DNA from 4 places in the Paenibacillus sp. TAB_01 genome. Region 4 is predicted to be linked to each of the others. Evidence: riboswitches for the same ligand, from Rfam matches in the RefSeq annotation. Region 4 holds a riboswitch; each other region holds the start of a gene.

Region 1 (4,333 bases), 250 kb from region 4:
GCGCGGTTTGATCCATTTATTGGACATGTGCCGGGAATTTCCCGTCCGCAAGTTTGTATACGGTTCCTCCGCCGATGTATACGGCGCAACGGAGCTGCTGCCCGTGGACGAAACGTTCCGCTGCACTCCGCTGACGGCCAGCGGAAGAGCGAAGCTGTCGGCGGAAGAATATATCAAACAATACGGGGCGCTGTACGGTCTCCGTTATTCCTTGTTGAGGTATACGAATGTGTATGGTTTGCGGCAGAAGCCTGGAGGCTCGGGCGAGGTAATTTACGATACGGTGGATGCCTATGTGAACGGCGAACGTCCGGTTTTGTACGGCAAGGGGCTGCAGACCAGGGACTTCGTCTACGTGACGGACGTGGCAGCCGCCAATATTCAAGCCTTAAGCTTGGATGGAGGAGAAACCTATAATATAGGTAGCGGGAAATCGATCCGGATCGTCGATCTCGTCGACATGCTGAATGAAATGCTCGATCAAAAAGCGGTTCCGAAATTTATGCCTGCGCGTCCGGAGGATTTCGTTCACCTCTGCGTATCGAACAAGAAGGCGGAGGAGCAATTCGGATGGCGGCCGCGGATCAAGCTGCAGGAGGGATTGACGCAGATCGTAGGGGACTACATGTACAGGCGGTTTATGGATGCGCTCCATAACGGCATAACGTGCTCGGACGCCAGGCCGCATGCCCATGATTTGGTCAAGGAAACGGCCAGCTAGTCATCTAAAAAGGAAAAAAAGGAAACAGCAGCTTTATTTTTTGCGGCTTTGGGGCTTGTCGGATGCTTATTCCTGTATTGACAATGATAATGAGAACCATTATCATTTGAGATAGGTTCTTACCGAGCGACGACGACAGGGAGTGCTGAGCCATATGAAAATTAAGTACTGCTGTAAAAACCTGAAGCAAGGCTCCAAATCCGTTTACAAAGCCATGAAGAGCAAGTTTCCGGATATCAAGCACAAGAAACGCGATTGTCTCGGCAGCTGTAAGGCCTGTTCGAAAGGCTGCATGGTATTGTTCGGCAAGTCGGAGCAGCTGATTTGCGCCCCTTCGGCGAAAAAGCTCTATAAAGAACTGAAAAGCAGAATCGGGTAGCTTCCCGCGGAAAGGAGCGATTCTTGATGACTTTTTTATGGATCCTCTCTCCTGCGCTGTTCGTTGCAATAGTATTGGTTTTATTGTATATTTCGGGAATGAGAGCGAAATAACTACAATAGACCCATAGGAAGGTGGATACCCACTTGATGTCAGATGAGCTGTTCCAGGCATTGAACGAACAGATGAACTTTGAGTTTTATTCCTCGCAGGTATACTTGGCGATGGCTGCCTATTGCTCCGGTGAAAGTTTGGATGGTTTTGCCAATTTCTTTATCGTTCAAGCCGAAGAAGAACGGTTCCATGCGATGAAAATGTATAAATATTTGAATGACCGCGGACGGCGTGCGACCATTGCCGGGATGGACAACCCGAACAACGATTATCATTCTGTGCTCCAGGTGTATGAGCATGGCTATGAGCATGAGCAAATCGTTACGAAGCGGATTTATCATTTATCCGATCTGGCGCTGAACGAGCGTGAGCATGCTACGATGCAGTTTCTCAAATGGTTTATCGATGAGCAGGTGGAAGAAGAAGCGATGTTTGACAGCATCATTCAGAAGCTGAAGCGCATTGACAGGGACAGCAACGCTTTCTACATGCTGGATGCGGAATTCGCGCAGCGTGTCTTCACACCGCCGACCGCCTAACCTATTCTATTGGTACATATATAAAGTCAACCAAGCTGCTGCGCCATAAGGTGCGGGCGGCTTTTTTTTCGTGGCTGCTATTCGAAAATCGGCTTATGCCGGGCCCGAGGGTGAGGACGGATGCAGCGGATGAATAACGGACTATGACTGCGGTCTTAGCGGAACATGACTATCTTCATAAAGATTTATTTATAGTTTCCGTTTCGACAAAAATACTGAGGATCCTGAAGCGGAGGCCTCCAGCAAGTGACATTATTTTTTGACAGCTTCCGGTATACTGAAGTTATACAAGCACACGCGATGTAAAGTGAATTGGATGGAGTGTGGTCAATAAGTATGCAGGGGCAAACCAAGACAATTGATATCAAAGTCATTTTGGAGCAGCTTCGGATCCCGCTGGAATCGTTTGAAGCAGCGTCTGCTGTGCCGAATCCGGGAGCCTTTTTACCGACGACGCCAGAAACTCAGAAAGAATTATGGAATGTTGCAGGAGCCTTCTTCAGCCTGGACATAAAAAAACGGGATGCCCGGTGTTCGCAAACTCCTTAATTGCCCCTGCGGATACCCCCTTGTCTGGACAAATCTTGACTCCCAGTGATATGATGAAGTTTAAACAACTGCATATCATTGAAATAGGTGCTGAGCGGGATGCAATCCCGTTCGGTTTAAAAGGGAAGCCGGTGCAAATCCGGCGCGGACCCGCCACTGTAAGGAGCGCCGATACGATTATCGGCAGTCTTTCCGAGATGTAAACGCCACTGGGCTTCAGATCTAAAGCCCGGGAAGGCATCGGTAAGAATGCTCCAAGTCAGGAGACCTGCCTAGCTTCAGAACACTGTTGACCTACGAGGATTTAGGGAGGTGTTAGAGATCGGCTTATCAAAGGGGCGGACGGTACGGTTGTACTGCGAGCGGCCGCCGGAGACGGATAATGATTACAGAAGCATTTCTAACACATTGCGCATGTGTTGGGAATGCTTTTTTTAGTTGTGCTTCGAATGGACTAGACTTCGACTTTTATCATAGTCCTTAATATGAGGACAATACAATGTAGATGGGGAGGCCCGGCGTGATGGCAGGCAAATTGTTAATTATCGGCTTCGGACCCGGCAGCTTTGAGCATATTACCAAGCGGGCGCGCGAAGCGATTCAGGAAAGCGAAGTCATCATCGGCTACAATACCTACGTGGATCTGATCCGGGGACTGCTGTCGGACCAGTCCGTCGTGCGTACGGGAATGACGGAGGAAGTCAGCAGAGCGCAGGAAGCCGTCCGTCAGGCGGAAGCCGGGAAGAAGGTAGCGGTTATTTCGAGCGGCGACGCCGGAGTCTACGGCATGGCCGGACTGGTCTATGAAGTGCTGATGGAAAAAGGCTGGAGCCGCCAGCATGGCGTTGAGGTGGAGATTATCCCCGGAATTTCGGCGATCAATTCCTCGGCTTCCCTGCTTGGGGCTCCTGTCATGCATGATGCGTGCACGATCAGCCTGAGCGATCATTTGACCCCTTGGGAGCTGATCGCCAAACGGGTGGAGGCTGCCGGCATGGCGGATTTCGTTATTGCGCTGTATAACCCGCGCAGCGGGAGACGCACGCGGCAAATCGTGGAAACCCAGCGCATTCTGCTGAAATACCGCTCGCCAGACACGCCGGTCGGTATTGTCAAAAGCGCCTATCGCGACCGTCAGCATGTGGTGCTGACGAATCTGCGGGATATGCTGGATCATGACATCGGCATGCTGACGACCGTCATTATCGGTAATTCGTCGACGACCGTATACGACGGCCTGATGATTACGCCGCGCGGTTACCAGCGCAAGTACACGCTCGGAGCGGACGTACAGCCGCTTCGTCCGCATCAGCGGCTTCAGGAGGCTGCCGAGCCGTGGGCATTGAGGCAAACGGACGGCCTGCTGCAGGATCAGGGCGACGAGGACTGGGCCTGGGAGGAGCCGGACGACGATGAATGGTCGGAGGCGGAGATGCGTGAAGCAGGAGACAGCCGGCTCGCAGGCGGAAACGCGGCGGCAGGAAGCGGAGCGCAGGCGCCCGGCGGCGGAGTACTGCCCACGGGAGCGGAGCGAGGGCCGTCGGGCAGTGCGGCGGACGGAGCAGCGCGTGGTGCGAGCGTAGGCGGAGTGCCGGCAGCGAGTGCCGAGCATGGCCCGGCAGGGCCTGCAGCGGACGGAGCAGCGCGTAGTGCGAGCGTGGGCGGAGTGCCGGCAGCGAGTGCCGAGCATGGCCCGGCAGGGCCTGCAGCGGACGGAGCAGCGCGTAGTGCGAGCGTAGGCGGAGTGCTGGCAGCGAGTTCCGAGCGTGGCCCGGCAGGGCCTGCGGCGGACGGAGCAGCACGTAGTGTGAGCGTGGGCGGAGTGCTGGCAGCGAGTTCCGAGCGTGGCCCGGCAGGGCCTGCGGCGGACGGAGCAGCACGTAGTGTGAGCGTGGGCGTGCTGACAGCGGTGGCAGAGAGCAGCGCAGCGGTGGCGGTTCAGGAGCGCAGCCCCGCCAGCCCGGCCGCGTCTCTGATGCTGGCGCTGGAGGCGCTGCAGCTGGCCGACAGGGCCAAGGGCGTAGAGACTCC
Region 2 (4,333 bases), 670 kb from region 4:
CGCGTACGAAAGCGAAGAAGCCAGAGATTTCGCCGGTGCCTTTTTCATGATGATGAACTTCTACTCCCTGGAGAAAAGCATGGAAATCGCCAAAGAACGCGGCGTGACGTTTGCCGGCTTCGAGCATTCCGAATATGCCAGCGGAGCTTATTTCGACCGCTATTTAGCAACGGATTATAGACCGGTGACAAGTAAAGTACAGCAGCTGTTCAAGGAGATGGCGGTTCCTTCGCCGGAAGATTGGGCGCAATTGAAGCTTGCCGTGCAGAAGCACGGATTATATCATGCCTACCGGCTCGCCATAGCGCCGACGCAGAGCATTTCCTATATCCAGAATGCCACCTCCAGCGTCATGCCGATCGTGGAGCAGATCGAAACGCGGACTTACGCCAACTCGACCACCTATTATCCGATGCCGTATTTGAGCAAGGATAACTATTTTTACTATAAATCGGCTTATCAGATGGATCAATTCAAGGTGCTGGATTTGATCGCAGCCATTCAAGTGCATGTGAACCAAGGCATATCCACAGTCCTGCACGTTAATAGCGATGTGACGACGAGACAGCTCGCAAGATATTATATTTACGCAGCCAAGAAAGGACTGAAGTCTCTTTATTACACCCGGACGAACCATCTTTCCGTCGAAGAGTGCATCAGTTGTTCCGTATAAGAAAGCTGGAGAGGAGTGACAGCAATGAGTGTCTGGAAAGCAGTGAACTGGAACCGTCCCGATGACGAGTTTACAGATACATTCTGGAAGCAAAATATTATGCAGTTTTGGACGGATGAGGAAATCCCGCTGTCCGACGACAAAATGTCCTGGCTGACCTTAACCGAAGCGGAGCGGGAGCTGTACATGAAGGTGCTCGGCGGGCTGACTTTGCTGGATACCGTGCAGGGCGGCGTCGGCATGCCGAAAATTCTTGAATTGGTTGACGGGCTGCAGCGCAAAGCCGTTCTCGGTTTTATGGGGATGATGGAGCAAATCCATGCCAAATCGTACAGCAGTATTTTTACGACCTTAGCTTCGACAGAAGAGATCGACGCCATCTTCCAATGGATTGAGAACAACCGTTTCCTGCAGACGAAGGCGGAGACGATCTCCCAATATTATAACGGCATCACTTCGCGCAAAGATTTGTATCTGGCGATGGCCGCTTCCGTGCTGCTGGAAAGCTACTTGTTCTACAGCGGCTTCTTTTATCCGCTCTACTTGGCCGGGCAAGGCAAAATGACGAGCAGCGGAGAGATTATCAATCTGATTCTCCGCGATGAAAGCATTCACGGCTTGTACGTAGGCATGCTGGCTCAGGAGCTTTATGCCCAGATGGATGAGGACGAGCAGCAGGCCGCTTATGAGACGCTGCAAGGCCTTCTGCGTTATTTGCATAGCAATGAGGAGCAGTACACCGAGGCATTGTATTCCGCTGTGGGCTTGACGGACGAAGTGAAGGCCTTCTTGCGTTACAACGCGAATAAGGCAATGATGAATCTGGGGCTGGAGCCGTTATTCCCGGACGAAGAGATTAATCCGATTGTCCTCAACGGGATCAATACCCGCACGAAGCAGCACGATTTCTTCTCCAAGAAAGGCAACGGCTATATTCGGACGGTGAATGTGGAAACGTTGACGGATGATGATTTTCTGTTCGGCGATTGACGCTGGCGCCAGCGCCAGCGCTTGCCCAAAACGGAATTTTAATATATGATCAGATAGATTTCAACCGAAATTCATAATTGCATATTGTGGGAACAAGGTGCTTTAGCGGCAGCTAAAGCTTAAAAGGGAAGTTCGGTGCAATGCCGACGTGGTCCCGCCACTGTAATGGAAGAGTCTCAGCAACGATGCCACTGGTCTTAGGATCGAACCGGGAAGGCTGCTGAAGATGAAGAATCCAGAGCCAGGAGACCTGCCTGTTCTGTCAGCACTGCTTTTACCTACGGAAGATAGGGAAGTGTTAAGGACGGCTTGTCGTTTGTTTCTCAACAATCGGGGCATCTTTACCTTTCTTCACTTCTGGGTAAAGATGTCTTTTTTGCATTTTACTTCAGAAAGAGAGAAGGAATCTTAGTCATGCTTCATTCATTTACACGCAACAAAATCACGCTTCAGCTTGTCTTGCTTGCCCTGTGTTTACTCCTTGCGATAGTGGGATGCAGTCCGGCTGCGCAGCCACAAGCTAATTCATCACCTGCATCCGGCAGCGCGCACCCGGAAGAAGTGGTTCTGGCCGCTCCGCGCGACCTGGCTCCAGGACCTCAGGATGCTTATTATACGAGCACCATTCTTTATGTGTGGGAGCCTTTAATTACAGCGTCCGAGGACGGACAGCCTGCTCCCAAGCTGGCCAAGTCTTGGACCATGTCGCAGGATGGCAAAGAGTGAACCTTTCAGCTGCGGGAGAATGTCAAATTTCATGATGGCGAGAAGCTGAATGCCGATGCGGTGATCGCTAACTTTAACCGGTACAAGCAGGTCAGCCCCAAGAGTTCACCGTTCTATACGTTAGATATCAAAAGCTCCTATCCAGGATTAAAAGACGTCGTCAAAATCGACGACATGTCCTTCAAGCTCGTCTTTGAAAATCCGCAGCCGACCTTGCTGTATTCGATGGTGAATTTCTCCAGCCCGATCTATAGTCCCAAAAATTTCAATGAAAAGGGAGATTTCAACGGACTCCCGCAAGGGACGGGCCCTTTCAAGCTGGTCGAGCATCAGAAGGATCAATATGCCCTGCTGGAAGCCTTTGACGGATATTACGGGGAGAAAGCGGCTGCCAAGCGGATTCGCGTTCGCGTGATTCCAGATCCCGATACCAGGCTTGCTGCGCTGAAGTCCGGCGAAATTATGGGGGTGATGGACTTGGGCGCGATCCCGCCGACCTTAGCGAAGGAGCTGCTGAAGGATTCGCAATTCGAAATATCGGCGACCAAATCGACGATCTCTCACTACCTGCACCCTAATGGGAAAAAAGCGCCTTTCGATAACCCCAATATGCGTCAAGCCGTTAGCATGATGATCGACCGTCAGCAGTTAGTGAAGGAGCTTTACCTGGGTTATCCAACGGCCACGGTGAATTTCTTGAATAACACCTCGCCTTTCTATAAAGATATGAAGCCGGACTACCGCCCGGAGGAAGCGAAGAAATTAGCTGTTGAAGTCCTTGGCAGTCAAAGAAAAAGCATCGATCTGATCGTTCCGACCTATGGCTTGGACCGCTATCCTTATAAAGCGCAAGCGGAGCTGTTCCAGTCCGTATTGAAGGATTTGCAGCTGGACGTCAATATCCGGATTCTGGACGGGGCGGCATTCAAGGAAGCGCAGTCCAAAGGGGATTATGACTTGGCTCTCGCCACACAAGGATTGCCGAACGGAGATCCGTATACGCTGTTCACCAACTATTTATCCAGCACGGGCTCCAGCAATAAGAGCTACAGCCTTGGATACAAGAATGACAGAGTGGACCAGCTGCTCAATCAAGTGAAAACCACCTTGAGTATGGACGAGCGGAAAAACATCTATAACGAGCTTCAGACGATTGCCGCATCCGATCTACCGACGATTCCCCTCTTTAACGATGCCAGCTTGATTGCTTACAACAAGAAAATTACAGGCTATAAAGCGACGATTTACGGAACGACGCTTCCCGAGCTCAAGTGGGCCTCTTAAGATGATGTACTTCTTGAGACGGATAGCGGCAGCCATTCCGGTCATGATGGGTATTTCTTTAATAGCTTTTGCTTTAAGTGCAGCTTCGCCCGGAGATCCTGCGGTCGAAGCTTTAACCTTGAATGGGGTCAACGAGCCGACGCAGTCCGAGATCGATGCCAAGCGAGCGGAGCTTGGACTGAACGATCCGATGGCGGTCCAATATATTCATTGGCTGTGGAGAGCCTGTCACGGGGATCTGGGAACATCCTACATGACGAAAGAATCCGTGAGCGGAGAACTCCTTCGCCGGCTGCCCGTCACGTTAAGCGTGTCGGGCATGGCTCTAATCATTGCCGTTGGGACAGGGATTCCACTGGGCATGCTGATGGCTCTAATGAAAAATACGGCCGTGGATCATACAGCTAGAATTGCAGCATTATCGTTGGTTTCCATCCCCGGGTTCTGGCTGGCTATTCTGATGATCACGGTATTCTCCGAAAAGCTTCACTGGCTGCCGACCAGCGGTTATGGAACGATAAAGCACCTCATCATGCCCGCCATCGTATTGGCAGCAGGAACGAGTGCGGTGCTGATGCGCTTAACACGCGCGGCTCTGCTTGAGGTATGGAATCAGGCTTATATAGTAACCGCCAAAGCCAAAGGACTGCGCGACATACG
Region 3 (4,333 bases), 4.0 Mb from region 4:
TTCCTCGCAGTCCAGCGGAACCGGAATGATTTCATTGCCGTTCAAATCGGCGCTCAGCACCCCGGTCGAGATGGTATAGCCGTTCAATCCGATCAACAAATTGAAGAGGGTAGCCCGATCGTTCACCCGTATGCTTTTCTTATGTGAGATTGTGCTCAGAATTTCCTCGGAAAAATGAAACGAATTGTACTCCCCCTGTTCGAACGATAAATAAGGGTACTGCTGCAGCTGATCGAACGTCACGACAGACTGCTTCGCCAGCGGATGATAAATGCTGACGAAAATATGGGGCTTAGCGGTAAACAAGCCGGTAAATTGCAGGTTCGCCGCTTGGAGCATCTTCTTTATTACTTTTTCATTAAACTCATTGAGGTACAGGATACCGATTTCGCTTCGCATCGTTTTGACATCTTCAATGATTTCATACGTTTTGGTCTCGCGCAGCGCCAATTCGTATTCGTCCTGCCCGTAATCCTGGACCAGGCTGACGAACGCATTTACCGCAAAAGCATAATGCTGGGTCGACACCGAGAAATGCTGCGGGGACGGCTTCGCGTGCAGGTAGCGTCCTTCCAGAAGCTCCGCCTGCTCTATCACCTGGCGCGCGTAGCTTAAAAATTCCGCCCCTTCCTTGGAAAGGGAGATGCCCCTGTTCGTTCGTTCAAAAATGGAAATCTTCAGCTCTTCCTCCAGCTCCCGGATCGCATTGGAAAGACTCGGCTGCGAAATAAACAGCCGTTTGGCGGCTTCATTGATGGAGCCGCGGTTGGCGACCTCGATAACATACTTTAATTGCTGTAAAGTCAAGCGGCTCCCCCTTTCCGTAAGTTCTTTGTCCTAACCAGTCCCTCTCATTATACAGCCGGGTCACCGGCCGTGCTAATGGCGAGGAACGCCTTTGGCGCCGCTGCCTGTAGGAACAAATCGTTCGTTCCGATACGAATAAGCCATTCGTTCATACAGCGGCCTGCCTTGGAGCAAATGCTCCCTTACGAGCAGCCTTGCGCTCTCCGGTCCGATATCCTTATACCAGATGCCTTCCGGATATACCGTGACGACACATGCGTCCTCACAGCGGCCGTTGCACCTGGTTCTGGTCGTATGAATAAGATTCTCCGCTCCATGCAATGCGACCTCTTCCCGTAAAGCAAGCGTAACCTCGTCTCCCTGCTTGCGCAGACAGCTTCCTCCATTACAAATAAGGACATGATGCTGCGTACCCGATAAGTCCCATGTAGCCATGCTTCCTCCCCTTTCCCCTTATTCCCCTCTGTTTACTTCACTTCCAAATGGCTGAATGGATAATCATACTTGCTGTTCATCCATTTCCATCAACAAAAAAGCCCGCCTCTTCATCAAGAGGCAGGCGTCCGTGCACAGCTAAATAAAACGAGATACTCCAATCATCATCGTCTTCCATGCACACCACTCCTTTTCTCCGAAGGCTTTGTTTGGTGCAACCATCAGGTAGGTCTTCTGGCTTCCGTATCGTCATCGCCCTCAGTCTTCCCCAAATTTCTTTGAGTGACATCGTTGAAGGCAACTCCCCGGTTACAGCGGCGGGACCGCTTGGGATTTACACCCAATTCCCTGTTACTCTTTGCTTTCGCAAAGACACCTGATCTTTATCATATTCACTTGTCTTACTGTCCATCATATAGGGAATGAATAAACAGTGCAAGCACCATAAAATTCTATTTTTCCGCAACCAGCATGAACATCGGCGTCGATTTGAATTTCACCTGGCTTTCTTCGTCCCATGCTTTGTCCGTCACATCGATCTCGCAGTAAAACTTCGAATAGCCAATTTTCATCAACGTATCGAAATCCCACTGCGGACGAAGCCTGCTGCACATCGGCATGCGTTTTCTATACTCATGCATTTCATCGGTGTAATGCTGTGCCGGTTTATTGAACCTGGCCTCATATTCGCGCTTATCCTCCTCATGCTTTCTCATATATTCCTCGTCAAAATAACGCATGTTCCAGTTGGCATCGAAAATGATGACTCTTCCGTTGGGACGCAGGACGCGTCTCCATTCGCGGTACGCTTTCTCGGCATCGATCAGCGTCCATGTGACATTCCGGCTAATGATCAAATCGAGGGACTCGTCGGCAAAATCCAATTGATGTCCATCCGATACGTGAAAGCTCGGCTGTACTCCTTCATGCTGTGCGTTCATTCGCGCTTGCTCTATCATCTTTTCCGTACAATCGACTGCAGTAACCCGATGCCCGGCAAGCGACATGATGATTGCAAAGAAACCGGGGCCTGTTCCCACATCCAATATATCCAACGTTCCCGTGTGAGGAGCATGGGCAAGGATCATATCGATCCATGCCTGCTTCATCGAGATGCTGCCCAGCTCGCCCTTCACACTGTTGCTGTAATTAACGGCACCGTCCGTCCAATTTTTTTCAATTCTTTGCTGAAGCTCCATAAGATCCTCCTAGATCGCGTTTAGTTGGCGGCAATATCCAGCTGGCTCCATTCAATCGGCGCATAGCCGTTGACGCCGGTTTTAAAGCCTTGAACCCTGGAGCTCACCGCAAAGGTCGTCACAGGATAGTACAGCGGAATGCACACCACTTCGTCATGCATGATTTTGAACACTTTGTCATAGTTCTCCTGCCTCTTCTTCTCATCCATCGTCTGCAGCGTTTCGTTGATGCTCTCGACCAAACGCTCGTCATACCATACACGCGCCTTGTTATTCGCATTGAATATGGTAAAAAATTGCAGCAGGTCGCTGTGCGGCAGCCAGGAGTCAGAGGAGGTACGCTGGATCAATATATCAAACTTGCGGCTCTTTACTTGAGCGTCCGCATAAGCGTTCGCATCCAGCACATTCAGATTGGCTTTGACCCCGATCCCTAGAAGCTCCGATTGAATAAATTCGCACATCGGCTTCCATTCGGGAAACATATCGGTCGTCAATACGAAGCTGATCTCCAGCGGTTTGCCGTCTTTCTCTACAATGCCGTCCCCGTTCGTATCCTTGAAGCCGGCCTGCTCGAGCAATTGCTTCGCTTTCGGCTTGTCATACTTGTACCACTGGTTATTTTCCTTGGTCACATACGGCACGCTGTACTGGTTCAGTCCGTCCGCCGCCTGCCCGATCCCGTTCAGCAGCTTGCTGACCATGCTTTCCTTGTTAATGGCATAATTAAATGCCAGTCTGACGTTTTTATCCTGAAACACCGGATTATCCTGGTTGAAAATAATGAATTGAGAGCTCATCGTCTGATCGTTGTAGACGGTGATGCTGCTGTCTTTTTTCAGCGCCTCGATGCTGTCCAGCGGGATCTTACCCAGCAGGTCTCCCCCAATGATATCCACTTCCCCGCTCTGAAGCGCCATGATTCTGGCCTGGCCTTCCGGAATTACTTTAAATACGATACGATCCAGCTTCGGCTTCCCGCCCCAATAATACGGGTTCGGAACGAGGACGAATTCCTGATCCTTTTTGTAGCTTTCGAGCATCCAGGGCCCCGTCCCAACCGGCTTGGTGAATTTCCCCATCGGGTCGCCCTCGACCGCTTGAATCGAGCTCGGGCTCAGAAACCGGACGGGTCTTGGAAACGAAAGCTCGGTTAGTATAGGGTAGGCTTGGTTTGTAAAAACCATCTTGACCGTATATTTATCTACCGCTTCCATGCTTTCCACGTTAACCGAGGTCAGAGCGGCATGAAGCTTGTTATTCACCCATCTGTTTAAATTGAAAATAACCGCGTCCGCGTCAAAATCCGTTCCGTCGGAAAATTTAACCCCCTGCCGGAGCTTGAACGTGTACGTCCTTCCATCCTCGGCAACGCTCCACTCCGTGGCCAGCGACGGGAGGATTCCTTCCGCTCCGCCGTCTTCCACAAAGCCTTCGTAAATCATCTTGTAGATCGGATGGGGACCGTTATACGATGCCGCATCGAATCGGTCCATCTGCCCGTCGCCGGATATAGCTACGACAAGCTCCTTCTTGCGCTCTGCGCCGTCCGAAGATGGCTGACTCTGGCTGCCGCCGGAGCAAGCTGAGGCAAACAGCATCAGAAAAGCAAGGATGGCTGTAACAATGGATGTATGCTTTCTCATTTTCATCTCCCCAGGTGACGATTATTTTTTATGTAAATGACAGGCAACAAAGTGGCTGCCGTCAACATTTTCCAGCTTGGGCTTCAAGACCCCGCATTCCGGCTTCGCATATAAGCACCTGTGTTGAAAGATACAGCCTTGGTCCGGTGCGCGCTGCTCATCCGTCGCTTTGAACAGCGGCTTGCGCTTCTGCCGGTTCCTTGGGTTGCTGTCCAATATGGCCCCCATCAGCGCCTGCGTATAAGG
Region 4 (4,333 bases):
CGCGAACGGTGAAATCGAGCGGAGGCAGCGCATCCTGCTGGAGCACCGCCATCCAGCGCGCGAGCGGCTTGCGAGGGTACCGGTGGGCCGGCTTGCCCTCCAGCAGCACAACGCCCTTCGTCGGCTTCATTACGCCCGACAGCAGCTTCAGCAGCGTCGACTTGCCGCTGCCGTTCGGGCCGATAATGCCGAAGCACTCGCCTGCGGCCACGGAGAAACTGACCCCGTTCAACACCGGACCTGTCGAGTAGACCAGGCTTAAGCTGTCCGCATGAATCAATGCCTGTTCCAACGGCTGCCTTCCTCCTTTCTCCCGCTTCGCGGAACCACCCGGTTGAGATCTGGGACACCCTTGCATATTTGCCGGTTCCCGGGCCTCCACCCTCCGCCATGCGGCACTTTAACCGGCCGTTTTCTTCTGCCGTCTTAATAAGTAGGCAAAGAACGGCGCCCCGAGCAGCGCCGTGACGACCCCGAGCGGAATCTCCATCGGGCTCAGCACGGTACGCGCCAGCGTATCGGCCCACAGTACGTACAGCGCCCCTCCAAGCAAAGAAAGAGGCAGCAGCAGCCGGTAATCCGCTCCTATCATCAAACGCAGCAAGTGAGGCACGATAAGCCCTACAAAGGCGACGACACCTGACACGGACACCGCAGCAGCCGTCACCAGCGTTGCGGCTATCAGCACGACCAGCTTTGTCCTCTCCACGTGTACACCCAGATGTGCCGCCTGCCGCTCGCCCAAAGCGAACAAGTTCATCGAGCGGCCATAGCCGAGCAGAATCAGCGCCCCGACAGCCAAATACGGCAGCATCACGCCGGAATACGCCCAGCCCCGGAGCGCTAAACTGCCCATCAGCCAGAAGACGATCTCATTGACGACCTGCTTCGACATAGCCACCATCAGAGACACGAAGGAGCCGAGGAAAGCCTGCATCACGACACCGGATAAAATCACCGTTTCCCGCTGCAGCTTGCCGTCCGAACGGGCCAGCGCGATGACAATGACCAGCGAGATACCGCCCGTCACAAAAGCCACTACAGGCACCGACCAAGAGCCGAGCAATGCGAACTGCAGCCCGGTCAGAATCAAAAAGGACGCCCCCACCGCGGCTCCAGACGAAACGCCGAGCGTATAAGGGCTCGCCAGCGGGTTGCGCAGCACCCCCTGGAAGGCGGCTCCGGCGATGCCGAGCGAAGCGCCGACACAGATTGCAAGCACGACGCGCGGCAGCCGCACGCGCCATATAATTTGATCCGCCGATGCCTGCCAATCCGGTGTCACATACCCGTGAATCCATGGCACATGATGGGCCAGAATTCCCCATACCTGCAGCAGGGGCAGCCGTACCGTACCGATCGATAAACTGAACGAAGCCGACAGCAGCAGGAGAAGGCAGCCGGCTCCGCCCCATAAACAGAGCTTCCGTCTCATCTACTTCACCAGCTCGGGATAGATTCCTTTAGCGACCTCCAGTAAGCCCTGTGTAATCCGCCGGTCCCGGACGGCTGATCAAATTTTGATCCAGCCCGACCAGCCGGTTGTTTTTAATCGCATCGATGCCCGCCCAGCTGCTGCGCTCCCTAATGATTTGATCCATCGTTTTTTTGGATTTCTCATCAATTAAATTATTCGGGTATAAAATGACTTGGGGATTGTCGGCAATGATTTGCTCCTCATTCATTTGGGCAAAGCCCTTCACATTGGAAGCGACATTGATCCCTCCGGAGAGCGTGATCAGCTCGTCCATAAACTCTCCCTTGCCGACCGTCCAGCCCGGCGAAAATTCAATCAGCACCCGCTTTTTCTGCTCCGGCTTCAAATCCTTCACGGCATCGGTCACCTTCTGCAGGTCGGCCTTCATGCCGGCAACGAGCTTCTCCGCCTGCTCCTGCTTGTCGAACAGCTGCCCGAAGATCAGGATGTTGTTCATTACATCCTCCACCGTCTTCGGATCTACCTTGAACACATTCACCTGAAGGCTGCGCAGCTTATCCACTACCGGCACAGGCAGCGACACGCCGGACAGCACGACGTCCGCATTCGCGGCAATCAACGCTTCCTCGTTCGGCTTGACGATGCTCCCCATCTTCGGCTTGCCTGCCGCCTCCGCAGGATAATCGTCGTAATCGGAGACGCCGACAACTTTGTCTCCCAGCCCTAGAGCAAACAGCGTTTCCGTCTCGCTCGGCGATACCGAAACGATGCGCGCCGGAGCTTTAGCGAACGTGAACTCTTGTCCCGTCGCATCCTTGACTTTAAAAGGATACACTGTCGCCTTGGCTCCGGCGGACGCCCCCGTCCCCGCTTGCCCACCTGTATTGGCGCCTGCGCCCGCTTTAGGGGGATCGGCCAAATCGCCCGCTCCCGGCGTTTTCGGCTTCTCGCCGCAGCCTGCAAGACTCCATGCCAGCGTCAGCCCCAGAAGCGCCGCAGCCCCTTTACGCAGCCACCGCTTCCCTGTTGTTTCCCGTGTTGCCTTCATTATTCCGCACTCCTATCGATCATGGTTTGCCAAACAAAAAAACCTTCGTTCCTTTTCGGCGAAAAGAAACCAAGGGCATAACGACCTCCAATGGCCGTCCTGCCTGAACAGACAGAGCAACCATTGGCTCGCGACGCTCCTTTTTCCTCGAAAGGGGACAGTCTTCGTTCGTACAGGCAGGTCTCCTGACTTATGGGGAGCTGCAGACTTCCTCGCCTTCCCGCTGAAGTAAGAGCAGTGGCTTCCTGAGGGTCATCCCCAATAACAGTGGCGGGACCGTGCCGGATTCGTACCGGCTTCCCTTTTAACTTGAATCGCATCTCGTATGCGAATAAGCACCTGTTCGATGTATGAAATGAGACAAGCCGCCCGAGCGGCTCAGTCTATTTTTGCGCGATCACTTTGATCACTTGCATGACTTTATCCTGATTCTTCGCGTTTGCCGGAACGAAGGCGACCAGGTCCTTGCCGTTCAGCTTCAATTCCGTAAACCATTTGGTCTGCTCCAGCGGAATGCCGTACAAATGCTTTTCCGTCTTTCCGTCCACCGGAAGCTCCAGCACGCCTGATGGGAAGTCCTCCTGCTTCGCAATGTTGTCGAGGCTGACGTATCCTCCCTGCTTGCCTATCACATTGAACTGCTCCGCCGGAACGATGATAATCCCGTTATCTCCTGCAGCTATTTCCACAATCAGCTTTTCCATAGAGAACACAGGTACGGTCAATACGCTCACCGTCGGCGCCTGCCCTACCTTCGCTTGGAGCGCGGCCTGCAGCTTATCTCCTACTTCGTTAGGTACCCCGTTCTGCCCCATCATAAAAATAGGCACGTCCGCTTTCGGGTCATTCCCGCAGCCGGCCAGCGCCAGCATCAACAGCATGAAGATCAGCAGCCATTTCCCTCTCATAGTCCCTCTCCTATCTGATGAAAAACACTATACTATCAGCCACCATCATATCATAAGTGAGAGCGCTCTTTCAAAAAAAAGAAGAACCGCATTAACGGTTCCTCTTGTTACGGTTCATATATTCATTGATCTTCAAGTCAAGCATCATGCTGATCTCCACAACTTCAGAAGAGGTTAAGCTTTTGTCTATCTGGACCCGCTTTTCTAATTCCATTCGCAATTGATAAATCTCTTCTTCTAAAGATAAGGCAGAAGATGATTGCTTCTTTTTCCCAAAAATCCACTTGGCCTGTTGATCCTTCTCGCGAACCCAACCCATATTCAAATACTGCCGAAGCTGATATTCCGGAAAAGCCATTTGTCATCCCTCCTTAACCACGTATCTTTAGACAAGATCGTTTCATAGAAATAAAAATTCATGAAATATTTCTTTACTATAAAGATACCAGCTTTTTCCGAGGTTGCAAATGACTACTTTTGTCGAATTTACAGTTTTTGTATAAATTTACCGATCCGTTCGATCGCCTCGATCAATTGAGTGACGGAAGTCGCGTAGGAACAGCGTACAAAGCCTTCTCCACCCAGCCCGAACACGTTGCCCGGCACTGCCGCAACCTTCGCTTCATACAGCAGCCGTTGAGCAAATTCCTCCGAGGTGAGCCCTGTGGAAGCAATCGAAGGAAACGCATAAAATGCGCCTTGAGGCTCGTGGCAGGTTAAGCCGATTTCACGGAAGCCCTGAACGACCAGCCGCCGACGTTGGTTGTATGACTCGACCATGTGGTCCTTTTCTTCCAGTCCGTTCTTCAAAGCTTCCAGTGCCGCAACCTGTCCCATGGCCGGAGCGCACATCACAGTGTACTGGTGAATCTTGAGCATAGCGGAGATCAGGTCACGATGACCGCAGGCATAACCCATGCGCCAGCCGGTCATAGCGAA

What was found. A riboswitch is a leader RNA that binds a small molecule or an ion and turns the genes downstream of it on or off. The one in region 4 is predicted to bind cobalamin.
Region 1: another riboswitch for cobalamin. It lies ahead of cobJ (precorrin-3B C(17)-methyltransferase); the one in region 4 lies ahead of ACHHV8_RS26600 (ABC transporter substrate-binding protein).
Region 2: another riboswitch for cobalamin. It lies ahead of ACHHV8_RS23165 (hypothetical protein); the one in region 4 lies ahead of ACHHV8_RS26600 (ABC transporter substrate-binding protein).
Region 3: another riboswitch for cobalamin. It lies ahead of ACHHV8_RS07010 ((2Fe-2S) ferredoxin domain-containing protein); the one in region 4 lies ahead of ACHHV8_RS26600 (ABC transporter substrate-binding protein).

What each region holds. Positions count from the first base shown of each region.
Region 1 is NZ_JBIFNP010000001.1:5,705,753-5,710,085, reverse strand. Features, by position in the region: gene ACHHV8_RS27790 (NAD-dependent epimerase/dehydratase family protein) at 1-721, shown strand, start outside; gene ACHHV8_RS27785 (DUF1450 domain-containing protein) at 876-1,100, shown strand; gene ACHHV8_RS27780 (ferritin) at 1,250-1,753, shown strand; gene ACHHV8_RS27775 (hypothetical protein) at 2,090-2,302, shown strand; cobalamin riboswitch at 2,371-2,592, shown strand; gene cobJ (precorrin-3B C(17)-methyltransferase) at 2,826-4,333, shown strand, end outside.
Region 2 is NZ_JBIFNP010000001.1:4,782,095-4,786,427, reverse strand. Features, by position in the region: gene nrdE (class 1b ribonucleoside-diphosphate reductase subunit alpha) at 1-673, shown strand, start outside; gene nrdF (class 1b ribonucleoside-diphosphate reductase subunit beta) at 698-1,663, shown strand; cobalamin riboswitch at 1,741-1,935, shown strand; gene ACHHV8_RS23165 (hypothetical protein) at 2,078-2,389, shown strand; gene ACHHV8_RS23160 (ABC transporter substrate-binding protein) at 2,399-3,673, shown strand; gene nikB (nickel ABC transporter permease) at 3,675-4,333, shown strand, end outside.
Region 3 is NZ_JBIFNP010000001.1:1,453,338-1,457,670, reverse strand. Features, by position in the region: gene ACHHV8_RS07015 (LysR family transcriptional regulator) at 1-807, opposite strand, end outside; gene ACHHV8_RS07010 ((2Fe-2S) ferredoxin domain-containing protein) at 880-1,242, opposite strand; cobalamin riboswitch at 1,450-1,637, opposite strand; gene ACHHV8_RS07005 (class I SAM-dependent methyltransferase) at 1,695-2,441, opposite strand; gene ACHHV8_RS07000 (nickel ABC transporter substrate-binding protein) at 2,462-4,087, opposite strand; gene ACHHV8_RS06995 (oligopeptide/dipeptide ABC transporter ATP-binding protein) at 4,109-4,333, opposite strand, start outside.
Region 4 is NZ_JBIFNP010000001.1:5,453,879-5,458,211, forward strand. Features, by position in the region: gene ACHHV8_RS26590 (ABC transporter ATP-binding protein) at 1-280, opposite strand, end outside; gene ACHHV8_RS26595 (FecCD family ABC transporter permease) at 401-1,435, opposite strand; partial or broken gene ACHHV8_RS26600 (ABC transporter substrate-binding protein) at 1,436-2,486, opposite strand; cobalamin riboswitch at 2,645-2,844, opposite strand; gene ACHHV8_RS26605 (hypothetical protein) at 2,870-3,394, opposite strand; gene ACHHV8_RS26610 (aspartyl-phosphate phosphatase Spo0E family protein) at 3,486-3,752, opposite strand; gene ACHHV8_RS26615 (aminotransferase class I/II-fold pyridoxal phosphate-dependent enzyme) at 3,881-4,333, opposite strand, start outside.